DNA from 3 places in the Sulfoacidibacillus ferrooxidans genome. Region 1 is predicted to be linked to each of the others. Evidence: riboswitches for the same ligand, from Rfam matches in the RefSeq annotation. Region 1 holds a riboswitch; each other region holds the start of a gene.
The links. Region 1 has a riboswitch for cyclic di-GMP ahead of MM817_RS08495 (hypothetical protein). Riboswitches for the same ligand answer to the same signal wherever they lie in the genome.

Region 2: linked by a shared signal. The riboswitch ahead of MM817_RS14765 (putative bifunctional diguanylate cyclase/phosphodiesterase) and the one ahead of MM817_RS08495 (hypothetical protein) in region 1 are both predicted to bind cyclic di-GMP.
Region 3: linked by a shared signal. The riboswitch ahead of MM817_RS11065 (EAL domain-containing protein) and the one ahead of MM817_RS08495 (hypothetical protein) in region 1 are both predicted to bind cyclic di-GMP.

Annotation. Positions count from the first base shown of each region.
Region 1 covers NZ_JALBUF010000004.1:182,219-186,515, reverse strand. Annotated here, with positions in the region: gene MM817_RS08505 (S26 family signal peptidase) at 1-1,085, opposite strand, end outside; gene MM817_RS08500 (hypothetical protein) at 1,325-2,116, shown strand; cyclic di-GMP riboswitch class II at 2,275-2,357, shown strand; gene MM817_RS08495 (hypothetical protein) at 2,416-3,003, shown strand; gene MM817_RS08490 (DUF5305 family protein) at 3,020-4,144, shown strand; gene MM817_RS08485 (sensor histidine kinase) at 4,125-4,297, shown strand, end outside.
Region 2 covers NZ_JALBUF010000020.1:22,744-27,040, reverse strand. Annotated here, with positions in the region: gene MM817_RS14770 (response regulator) at 1-95, opposite strand, end outside; gene MM817_RS14765 (putative bifunctional diguanylate cyclase/phosphodiesterase) at 457-2,676, opposite strand; cyclic di-GMP riboswitch class I at 2,835-2,919, opposite strand; gene MM817_RS14760 (diguanylate cyclase domain-containing protein) at 3,366-4,297, opposite strand, start outside.
Region 3 covers NZ_JALBUF010000007.1:47,086-51,382, forward strand. Annotated here, with positions in the region: gene MM817_RS17410 (substrate-binding domain-containing protein) at 1-81, shown strand, start outside; gene MM817_RS11055 (hypothetical protein) at 173-730, opposite strand; cyclic di-GMP riboswitch class I at 913-997, shown strand; gene MM817_RS11060 (hypothetical protein) at 1,045-1,962, shown strand; cyclic di-GMP riboswitch class I at 2,201-2,285, shown strand; gene MM817_RS11065 (EAL domain-containing protein) at 2,477-4,297, shown strand, end outside.

The DNA.
Region 1 (4,297 bases):
ATCAAACGCCTCACACGTTGCATTGAGTTGCGCCGTATACGGCTGTGCAGTAATGGGAAAATAAAGAAGGGTAATCCAGGTATACATGAAACAGCAACAACGGCCAGCCAATAATTTCTATGTGCAATCCATCCAATCCATGAAGCTGGCAAAATGCCCGGAAAAATGCCTATATGCACTATACTTTTATAGAATCCCAAGTGCTTAGCATCTAAAGTAAGCGTTGGAGTTGCTGTCGCATGCGGAGGTAACCACACTTGCGTTTCCGAAAAAACCAATTGTGGATCCTCTGCCGTTATGGTTGCAACAGATGGATAATCACTAAAGTTATTGAGCGTTGCTAGTGGACGATGAATGACCGTGCCTTTGCGCACAATCCCCACCCCGCCACCATTTAAAACACCATTTTGATGCAATGAAACGACATAAGGAATTTCGTCAGTCTGAGATGAATTGATAATAATTGCCGCCATCATCAACATCAGAGTCAATCCACTCAGCAAAAAAATAGATCCCTGATAACGACGCAACCGCCGTGAACGCCTGTGCCGTTCCCTTTTGCGAATACCTCCGGTAGATACAATAATCGCGACAAGAGCACCTATAATAGGTACAAAGTAAAACCTTTTGGCAGCACCTGATTGCAACCACAATGTTGGATACCCCACAAGCGGTATAGCAAGCGGACGCCCACCGATTGTCACCACTCGATTAACAATCCACGCTGGTTGAACAGGAGGTGCTTGCATCGCCGCTTGATCAGAAAGCAAGTTGTGATCACCCTTTGTGATATAACCCATTCTCGCATTGCCACCTACTAATCGATGAACGATAAATCCCTCTTTAGACAGTGGACCAACAGGAGGATGATACATGATAATCTCACCGATATGAAGCTGTGTGTGTAACGTCACAGGAACAAGTAATACAACGTATCCACGTTGCAAAAGGGGATACATACTATTGGTTCGTTCTACCTCCAGTAGAAATGGTTTATGACGAAGAAACGTCCCCGTTCCTGCCACCATCAACAATAAAGCAATAACCAAAAGAACCCCTTTCACGACCACTCGCACACTACGCATTGAACACCCTCCCAGAAAAAGTCCACTCTCTTTATAGAGATCATCATATGTATACCCCATCACAGTCAGGCACACGGCTGATAAAAGTAGCCAAATGAAGTAGTCCCTATGGTACGAAAGGAGTATCTGTATGGTGCAAATGAATAAGCAAAGAGTAGACTGATGCGGTGCGAGATCCAGCTTTAATCCATCGTACAATGACATCGCAAGCAAATAGAGAAACTATCGGAGGGGTTACAGTGATTCGTCCCAGAATGACACGTAGTTTTGTACTAGTAGGATCGGCACTCGGTCTAGCAAGCTTGATGGCAGGCTATTCATACAGCACTGCAAGCGTAGAAAATCAGTCAACACTCAGTGTTGTTGATACCAGCGCTGCATTATTAGCGCTAAAACCTGGTACCAATTCTTCCAACGCAGATAATACAGTATCGGATAAAAATGGTAGTCTTGTATTTAACTTTGATAACGGTAATGGGAGCTCCTTCGGTTTACAGCCAAACTCATCGTACGTATGGAGACATTTATTTGAAATTACCAATAACACCAGTCAAACAATTACTCCCTACATCAGCCAAGCATATAGCCAAGCATTCAGCCAAAGCACAGGCGCGGTTTCTACTTATATAGCCTCATCTACTGCTTCAACTGCAAATCCAGCTATGTCAGTACTAAACGGTCCAAATTCATTGTTAGAGCTATCTAAAAATGCGAATTGGAATTTACTAAAGCCAATACCAATGAACCAAAATAATAGTGGACCAACTGAAACATGGACGAATGGCTCAAGTGTAGCACTACAGCCTCTAAGTAGTGGTCAATCTGAATGGGTAGATGTGGACATCAACATAGGAGACATGCCAGTTACTTCATCTGCTTTAGAAAGTAGCATCTATGTTGGCGCTGTTGTTGGCACATCTGCTGCAATTGGCAATAACAATGTACCACCTGTACCACCTGTACCACCTGCACCACCTGCACCACCTGCACCACCTGCATCACCTGCAATTATCAGTCAACCATCAGCATAAGCGAATCCCTCCTACTTACATCTACAAGACCCACTCCATAAGCGGTCAAACTGGTGTAGTCGATTACCGACTACACCAGTTTATACCTTCAAAAGAAATATATTTTGACTAGGCAAAAGTGGACATTTGATGAATACAGTATGGTATGTGATTGACTACATATATAGGGAAGCAATGAAGTGTAATCTGATGTGGGCGCCTGAGATTACATGGAGCAAGTGGCGCAACCGACCCAGTTATGAACTCGGGTCTTTTTGTGTTGATAAAGAGAGATCGTCTTGTATGACGGGGGGATGTATGTGAAAGGTGTATACCTGGTAACATTAAGTCTATGTAGCGTCGTCGGATTAGCCATACTGCAACAAAGCACGAGCTATAGTATAGCAAGTGTCCAATCACAAAATCTCGTTTCTATCGTTCGTGGAAGAGATGCGTTAATCACAACACCCACGATCACTGCAGATACGACACAACCAAAACAGCCAACAGTCACGCCATCATATGATCCGTATACGATCACTCTGTATCCTACTGTGCCCGTGACTTCTTCTACATCAAATACTAAGGCATACACTCAGTCTGCCTCTGCTAAAACAGCGGAGCCATCATCTACTTCTTCGCCCCCATATCACGCTACAATTACCTTTATGGTGAACAATCACCAGCTGCAAAATATAAGCATAGAGAGCGTAAGTGCACCTGCAGATACGAATTTTACTGTACAGTTAATGACACAACCTACCATTTATCCAAATACACAGGAAAATTTCAAAGTACACATTCTCTATCCAAATGCATCCGTGCCCACATCGATACCACTAACCTTTACCTTCTCCTGGCTGGGCGGAGGAGCGACGATCACATATTCCTATAGAATTTTGTCTTAGAAAGAAGGGTGTTCAGATGAGAAGAAAGATAAAGGGAAAGCGTAAGTGGCCATATATCATTGCCATTACAGTAGTAACTGCCTTATGCATTACAACAGCCACGGAATGGTCGATGGTGCTGACTCAACCCATGCAGATTCAAAATGATAACCAAGTAAGTGGTAATCTCACCACATCTTTTTCCTATCAACCAATCGAATCCCCCAATCCCCTTTTGCCTAAAGGAGGTGCAACCACAGGAAATGGAACTATCTTCACTGCAATCACGCGCCAACTCGTCATTCATGAGCAAATGAATTTCTTAGCCAATCAACCGATGACGCTACATCTAAGTTCAACACCCATCATACGCCTCATCGCTCCAAACATGTGGGAAAAAGATTACCCAGTGGCATCCACCCAAACCATCGTTACTCATGAAAAAAGTGGGACTCTATGGAATGAAACCTACACCATCAACCTCGCTACCATCAATGAGTTTACAAGCAACATGACAAAAGCATTACAAATAAGCCCAGATAGTTACACCATTACACTTGATCCACAAATCGCGGGAGAAGTGACTTACAATAGACAGACAGAACAAATTCCCACTGTGTCAGGACTCTCTTTTCAGGAAAATGGCCAGGAGTTAGAAGTACAGAGTTCACTGACCAATAGTATACCTGTCTCCTTCACCCTCTCTTCCATAACTCCAAACACATTTCACCTCTTTGGTTGGACACTCCCTATCCCCCTTGCAAGGACAGGGTTAGGATCTCTGTTTGGAATACTCTTGGTAGCCCTTCTTATCTTACTATGGCCATATCGCAAATTGCAAGTAGGCATAGGATCAAAACCATCGGAACGATTGGAAAAACGCCATCGCGATCGCATCTTTCATCTTAGCCAAACTGTGAATTTTGGCCATTCCTTTGTCATTACACTTGATTCCCTTGCTTCACTAGTCCGTTTAGCATTAGATCGCGACGTTCCCATCTTGCGCGAGTGTACGGGAGATGCTGCACTTCGCTATGTAGCCATTGACGGAGACTGTGCCTATGTATATACAGAAGATGAAGGTGGGAATGTGCACACTAAGCAAAGCTCATTCCCACTAGACTTTGGAGGCATCAGAACAAATGAGCCGAATTTGGAATAACGCTCAACGACTATTTAACGCCACGTGGCGTGTCCCTTTATCTATTACAAAAGGAAACGATCAACAGGGGATCGCCTATATTTATCGATACCTGTCATTCCTCATCATTTCTTGTTTTTATGTCATCGGTCAACCACAGGCCCCCATTTGGGT
Region 2 (4,297 bases), on a different contig from region 1:
GTAGCTTCGCCGACCACTATCCCTCCCTTTGCAACGACAACATTTCGAATCATGGATCGCATGAACGCGGAATCATCTACTATCATGATACGCATGAGATTGCTCCTCTCATTTGGTTGGGTGTTCAGTAAGAATCCATGATCGTTCCTCACTAATTAAATGTACTACGCGTGTGCCGTTATATTCTGGTTGTTGATTGACCTCACCTATGATGGAACTGTTTTACTTCGAAGAAGACAGCTTGATTTCTGCGAGTAATGGAAGCTGAGGTCCCATCAGCAATTTAAAGTTATCGAAACATCCGTAGAAGATACCGTGCGAAGAAAGCAGCAGTTCTTTTTGATTTTCATGATACATAGCCAAGTCCGCACTGCGCTTTGCGCGAAGTTTTTTATCTTCAAAAGCCATTTTCGTAAAAAACAACTAACTAATCAACGATAGGTTACTCGCTTTCACTTACGATATAAAAAATGAATCGATATTTTCAGTGAAAAATCTCATGTCACCCATTCGCTCACTACTCGTTTGTAATTGAATAGCTAATTCATGTACATCTTGCATTAACTTTTTCTGATTTTTTTCAGACATCATAAATTGAATGCCATACGTAAAAATGGTACCAGGTAATTCATTGCTCCATGCAATTTTACCACTCCATTCCATGCACTGATTCAACACCCAAACCTTAAACCTAAGGACAACCTCGCTCATCGATGCGAAACGTACATTGGAGATGAAAGATAATCCCCCTGCTCCAATATCATGAATTAACACTTCTGTATAACCAATATGCAGCACACGTCCTCTAATCGAGTCTATGGTCATCGATCCTATGATGGGATGTAGGGGAGCGACTCTAAAATATTGTCTTTGATTTACCTTACCATCATTGACTTCTTGTACTCTTATCCCTTCATGAATGACAAACTGATCGAATTGATCCGCAGGTAAGGGTCGACTAAATAGATATCCTTGAATTTCATCGCATTGTTCCTTTCGCAAGAGGTCCCATTCATGAGATGACTCAACACCTTCTGCAATAACACGAAGATGTAACTCATGGGCAAGTGTAATAATGGAGCGAACAATCTCTAACGTTGTCGAGTGGTCTGATATTTTTTGAATAAAAGACTTATCAATTTTTAATCCATCTAGTTCTACTTGATGTAACCAACTTAATGATGAGTACCCAGTTCCAAAATCATCAAAAAGTACTTGAATTCCCATTGCGCGTAATTCCTTCACAGCACGACTCACAACGAGTCCACTTGGCAATAGACTGGACTCTGTAATTTCAATTTCCAAAAAATGCGGATCAACCTTCGTTTCTTGTACAATGTGCTTCATCGTTTCCACAATATCACTATGTAAAAATTGATGAATAGAAACATTGACAGATAGTTGTAGGTGAATTCCCTTATCCAACCATTCTTTTAATTGGATACAGGCACTTTTCAATACCCATTCGCCAAGGCGCGTGATGAGTCCATTTTCTTCCGCAATAGATATGAAGTCGTCAGGGGAGACAAGTCCCCATTCTTCGTGCTCCCAACGAATCAATGCTTCTGCTCCAACAATCTGACCATTTTGTCCATCGACACGAGGTTGATAATAGAGAACAAATTGGTTTTTTTGCATGGCCGTTCGGAAGTCATTCGAAAGAAAAAAACGTTTATACGCTTGTGTATTTAAGGAAGCTGTATAAAAATGATACGTATTTTTATGGGTATCTTTGGTTCGAGAGAGTGCCATTCCTGCATGTTGAAATAATGTTTCGCCATCGAGTCCATCCTCTGGATAGAGAGAGATGCCAATACTAGCGGTAACAAACAGATTGAACTCATCAACCTGGAATGATAATTTAAATATTTCGCAAATTTTATCCGCCATGTCTACTACAAAGGTTGCATGCGTATAGTCCAGTAAAATAAATGAAAATTCATCTCCGCTTAACCGATAAAAGTACACGTCATGAGAAACAACATAACGTAGTTGATGAGTCAATGCCTGTAATAACTGATCTCCAATACCATGGCCTAACGTGTCATTGATTTTCTTGAAGTCATCGATATCCAATCGCATCACTGCCATATTTACCTTGTTCTCTTTAACATGATGAACCATAAGTTGTAAGTCTTCTATAAACTTTCTCCTATTAGGAAGTTTCGTTATGTCATCATAGTACGATTGATGCATCATCAAATCTTTTATACGTTGAATATCGGTTACATCACGTAACGTAGCGATGATCATCTCAGGTTCATCACGTAACTGTTTTAATGTCATGGCATAATGACACCATTCTCCATGTTGATGCTTTATACGTACATCCATGCTTACATAGGTTTCAGGCACTTGACGAACTTCATATATCTTCTCTTGCAAACTCTCTACATCATCAGCATGTACGATATCCCATATGGAGAACTCCCCATCACCCAAAGGATAACCTAATACATGGCGTATCGAAGAACTAATATACTTGATGTCAAACGCAGTTGAAAAAATAGCAAAAATATCCGAGGAACTATCTATGATTTCCAGTAATCTCTTTTCATCTAAGAATCCTTCCTGTATGATGTCAGATACTTCTTGAGTGGCTACTACCTGGTGTATCTTGACATGAGAAGCATCGTATTGGTTGGGCATATAGCACTCTTTTGTTTTTTCCATCATGAAAAGTACACCTCCATTATGATCTTCTACTCTGTTTGGGAATGACGATGTCTAGACTTATTTTCCCCCCTTCTATGCCTTATTAACGAATGAATCAGGAAATACTAAAAGGCGATCTCTAAGTATAAGAGGGTCGCCTTTTTCACAATCAAAATATGAGTGGCAACCCGGCGATCATAGGATGATTCCCGTAGACCCGTAGCTTTGCGTCCCAGTGTTTTCACTGGTTTGCCTTGAGACACAATTATTTTATCTCTGCAACGAATAATATATATCATGTAGGGTAATGCTTAACTAGCACTTTCCACTACGTATATTTTAATCCGTTATTCGACATTTTTCAAGGTTTTTCTACATAATTTATGCCAGTAATCATACAATTACAACACATTTATTTTCGGAATATAAACGTAGATTGATTGTACGATGAGAGGACAGGTAACGTTACAGATCACCGAATATATGAAGAGTCGGTATGCGTTCATTCAGGTGTGGGGTATACAACTGTTCTGGTAATGGATGATCATGGGTCCAGCGCTGTAGGAGTGTGTTCATTTATGTCTGGAATCTTACGGAAAGCCATCCTTACCATGTTCTATCGTTGTCCATGAAATCCTATAGCATCAAAAGATACTCTATGATGGATAGAGTATCTTTTGATCTTCGGATAAAGCCTTTCTATGTTGTCCTTACTTATTTTCGTAGCTAAAACGATGAGGATGGCTCGTCCAATGATCAATCACTAAGTCCACTAAGTTTGGATCGAACTGTTTTGCACGCTGTTGCTGGATATAGTCTTTGACTTCGTAATCCAACCATGCGCGCTTATAGCTACGTTTGCTCAGCAATGCATCAGTCACATCAGCAAGGGCTGCGATTCGCCCTGAAATGGGGATGGTATCTCCAGTAAGCCCTTGCGGATACCCGTTGCCGTCCCAATGTTCATGATGCGTTTGACTGATTTCTAGCGCATATACCAAGGCGCGAGAATGAGAAGGGTGAAACAGTGCAAGTTGTTGAATCACTGTATCAAGCATCGCTTTTCCAATCATCGGATGCTGTTTAATTTGTTCAAACTCTGTTTTCGTGAGTTTCCCCGGTTTACGCAAAATGAGATCCGAAATACCAGCTTTACCTAAATCGTGAGTTACACTAGCAATCGATAACATCTCCACATCACTCAAACTAATATATCCCTCATCAGCGGCAAGAGTAGCAATCCAGCGCACATAGTCACTAACGCGATGGACGTGTTGCAGTAAATCTGGATCATCCCACTCTGCTACGCGAGCCAATGTCGCTAAGAAAACTCCCTCATACGTATTTTGCATGCCAATAGATAAAGTAGCTTGTTCCTCCAGCGACTCTAGTGATTGTTGGATGGAAAGGTAGTGATATCTCCCATCAATTTGTGGCATGCGCAATGTCGTATGAGCAACCATGATCACTTCATGGGAACGTACATGTCGATTGATCAATACTCCAAAACTGATCCCACTGGTTTCAAGGTCGTCATGTAACTTTCTATAAACTTCATTATCCGTGTATCCACTTGAGACACACTCGATGGATTGGCCCAAGATATCTTCCTTTGTTGTGCCATATAAATTACACCATGCTG
Region 3 (4,297 bases), on a different contig from region 1:
AAAGATAAAACCTATGCTCCACAAGTTATTATAGTAGATACTACCTTGATTAAAAGGGGAACATGTACATCACCTAACTAATTTGCGATTTACACACAAAAAAAGTTGAGAATCCCCCCATAAAATGAAGATAACCTTCGAATATATGATATTGTGAAAGCAATTTTTCTTTTTAGACGAAAGAGCTTGAAGTTATATGGAAACTAGTAATCACTTGTGACATGGTTTTGTGGTCTGTAGTGGGCAGAAAGATTTCCACATACCCATATCCTGTATTATTAGTCGTCAAGGCAAGAATTCCGGCACCTGTATAAGGGTCTATGTTAGAAGCAACTAAAGCAAACGTCACAGCATGTTTGTCTCGTAATCTATGAATATGTGTTAGATTCTGACTGGGCAGTAAATTTATTAGCCACTCAGGATGCTGTTGCATATGAGTAATGCAACCTACACAATCAGATTCAACAATAATTTCTCTTTCAAGCGGGTGTTTTGGATTGATAAAAGTAGTGCCAATCCAGTCACCGTAACCGCCCATTTCTGTCTTTACCCATGTTTTGGGGACATCTACTGCGATTGGACCAAGTTGGTAGGAGGAGAATTCTTCATCAAGGGTTTGAGTAATTCTGTGCTCTGTATTTGTGAGTGTCCAATCTGGGTAAACCTGTCCTAGCATCGCTTGAACTACAAGTTGAACACTTGTTAATAAAAGAGCAAAACCGATGGGCATTTCACTACACCTACATTTCTACTTAAAGTGAATTAACTTAGTAATAGGTACATATTCCTTGTAAAACAAAAATAGACTCACTATTTGATAGAAAGTAGTGAGAATCTTAGATCGGAAAGGAGTGAAAAAAATGAATAGACAAATCTATCATATTTTGATAAGTATATTTTAAATAACAAGCATCACGATAATGGCACACCTGATGAAAATCAGGGCCGCAAAGTTCCAGACCTAAAGTCGCAAGACTATGGTGGCTGAACCGCCGAAAGAGCTTGTTTTATATTGGTTTCAAAAGATAAAAGGGGGATTTTAAAATGAAAAAACCGCAAAAAGCTACGTTTGCATTTATGGCATTAACGATGACTGGATTACTGATGAGTCCTATTGCCGCATTTGCTGATTCACATGGTCAACATGGAAATCAAGATAATCATGGACACTTCTCAACCTCTTTCTCATTTTCAAAATCTGATGATCAGAATCAAGATCAAATGTCTGAAACAACTGCATTGCAGATGGTGACAAACTATGAGGCTCAAGTGGCTACAGCTAAACAGCAATATGACACAGCGTTGTCTCAGGCAAAAGCTGCATTGGCTAGTGGTTCATTAACGTCGTCAACCACCACAAGTGATGATCAAAGTACAGATAGTTCTAGCACTACAAGTATGTCGCAAGGAGATGTCAGCATAATTGCTGCATTGCAAAGTTTAATTACATCTATGCAAAATGGGGCCTCTCCATCCCAAGTGTTAAAGGCATTAGATCACATTTCGCATGATGCAAAAAAAATGAAAAATGATCAAAAAGATTATCAAGATCAGTCGCACCATTTATCCGCTATGATATGGTTCAGTGAAAAAGCAACTTTTCGTGCAGGTGAACAGTATGGACAAATGGAGCAATTCATTTCTTCTTTCTCGCAATTAAATGTGAACTTACCTATCCCTAGTCACGCATTTAGTCATTTATTAGATGGTCGCCTTCACCAATTCAAGCAAAAAGCACAACATTATATTGATACGCTGGATCATTGGACACAAAAATTAAACGAAGCAGATCAAACTTCAACATCTACAAGCAGTACTTCAACAGATAGCGGGACATCTACAGCTAGTACTACAAGCGCAGCAGGTTCTACTGGTACTAGTGATACAACGGGAACGTCAAGTACATCAGGCACAGCAACTGTCACAGTAACAGGAAGTTCAAGTGCAAATACAAACTCCTAATTATTTGCTGAATTGATCATTGTAATCTTTACTCTCATACGAGGTAAAAGAATTTGTTGAGAAGGTCTCACAAAATCTTTTACCTCGTATTTTTGTTGGATCTCTAGGCTTACTTCCATAAATATGTCGAAAAACCTTGAAATATGTCGAATAACGAATTAAAATATATGTATTGGAGAGTGCTAGATAAGCATTCACATTGACTACTTCTTAAATATCACTGAATATATAAAATGATTGTGTCTCAAGGCAAACCAGTGGAAACACTGGGACGCAAAGCTACGGGTCTACGGGTATAAACCTATGATCGCCGGGTTGCCACTTACACTTTTATCGTGCAAAGGCGACTCTCTTATTAATAGAGATCGCCTTTTTCGATACTATTTAATTGGTACGATAGCAAGGTATAAAAGGGGGTGCAAAGTAAGTTTAGATATCATTAATCGTCAAACTGAGTAGAAGATCATAATGGAGGTGTACTTTTTCCATGATTAAAAAAATAAAAGAGTACTTTATGTCAAGCCAATATGAAGCTTCTCATGTCAATGGACAACAGGTAGTAGCTACTCAAGATTTATCTGACATCATCAATGAACCCTCTCTTGATGAAAAGAGATTAATGAAGATGATAGATAGTTCATCTGATGTATTTGCGATTTTTTCAAATACCCTTGAAATCACTTACATTAGTTCTTCGATTCGAAATGTATTAGGTTATCGGCTGAGTGATTTGCGGTTTTCAATGTGGGATATCGTACATGCTGATGATGTAGAGAGTTTGCAAGAGAAGATGCGTGAAGTTCATCAATTATCTGAAACATATGTAAGCATCGATGTACGTATGAAGCACCAGAACGGAGAATGGTGTCATTGTTCCATTACATTTAGACAGTTAAGTGATGAACCTGGGATGGTTATCGCTACTTTACGAGATGTAACAGATATTAAACGTGTACAAAATTTGATGGTGCATCAATCTTACTATGATTATATAACGGGTTTGCCAAACAGAAAAAAATTTGTAGAAGACTTACAACTTATGGTTCATCGCGTGAAAGAAACAAATGTCAATATGGCAGTTATGCGTTTAGATATAGACCATTTCAAAAAGATTAATGACACATTGGGGCATATGATTGGAGATAAATTATTAAAGGCATTGACTCATCGACTACGCGCTGCTGTTTCAAATGACATCTATTTTTATCGGTTAAGTGGGGATGAATTTTCATTTATTTTAATAGATTATACCCATGCAACTTTTGTCTTAGAAACAGCGGATAAGATTACGGAATCCTTTAAATCATCATTTGAAATTGATGAGTTCAATCTGTTTGTTACAGCAAGCATTGGCATCTCTCTATATCCAGATGATGGACAAGATAGTGACACATTGTTTAAAAATGCAGGAATGGCACTCTCTAGAACAAAAGAAAGTAATAAAAACACGTATAATTTTTATACAGCGTCTTTAAATACACAATCATATAAACGGTTTTTTCTATCAAATGACTTTCGTAATGCAATGCAAAAAAACCAGTTTGTTCTCTATTATCAACCACGTGTCGATGGACGAAATGGTCGTATTGTAGGAGCAGAAGCATTGATTCGTTGGGAGCATGAAGAATGGGGACTTGTATCCCCAGACGACTTCATATCTATTGCAGAAGAAAATGGACTGATAACTCCTCTTGGTGAATGGGTATTGAGAACTGCTTGTTTCAAATTAAAAGAATGGTTGGATAAAGGATTGCATGTAAGACTCTCTGTCAACTTTTCTATTCACCAGTTTTTGCATAGTGATATTGTGGATACAGTCAAGCGAATTGTACAAGAAACAAAAGTTGATGTGAATTTTTTGGAAATTGAAATTACAGAATCTAGTCTGTTGCCAAGCGGGTTAGTTGTATACCATGCTGTGAAGGAATTACGGGCAATGGGAATTCAAGTACTTTTTGATGATTTTGGGACAGGTTACTCATCATTAAGTTGGTTGAATCAACTAGAATTAGACGGATTAAAAATTGATAAGTCTTTTATTCAAAAAATATCAGATAATTCGACTACGTTAGAGATTGTTCGTTCCATTATTAAACTTGCTCATGGATTAAATCTTAGTGTTATTGCAGAAGGTGTTGAATCATCTCATGAATGGGATTTATTGCGTGAAGAACAGTGCGATGAAATTCAAGGTTATCTGTTTAGTCGACCATTGCCAGCGGATCAATTTGATCAACTTTTAATCAACGAAGTGATGAAAGTAACAGAAGTCAGCAACTACAATGACCAAGTGAATCGAAGACAATATTTTAGAGTGACCCCGAATTATCCCATA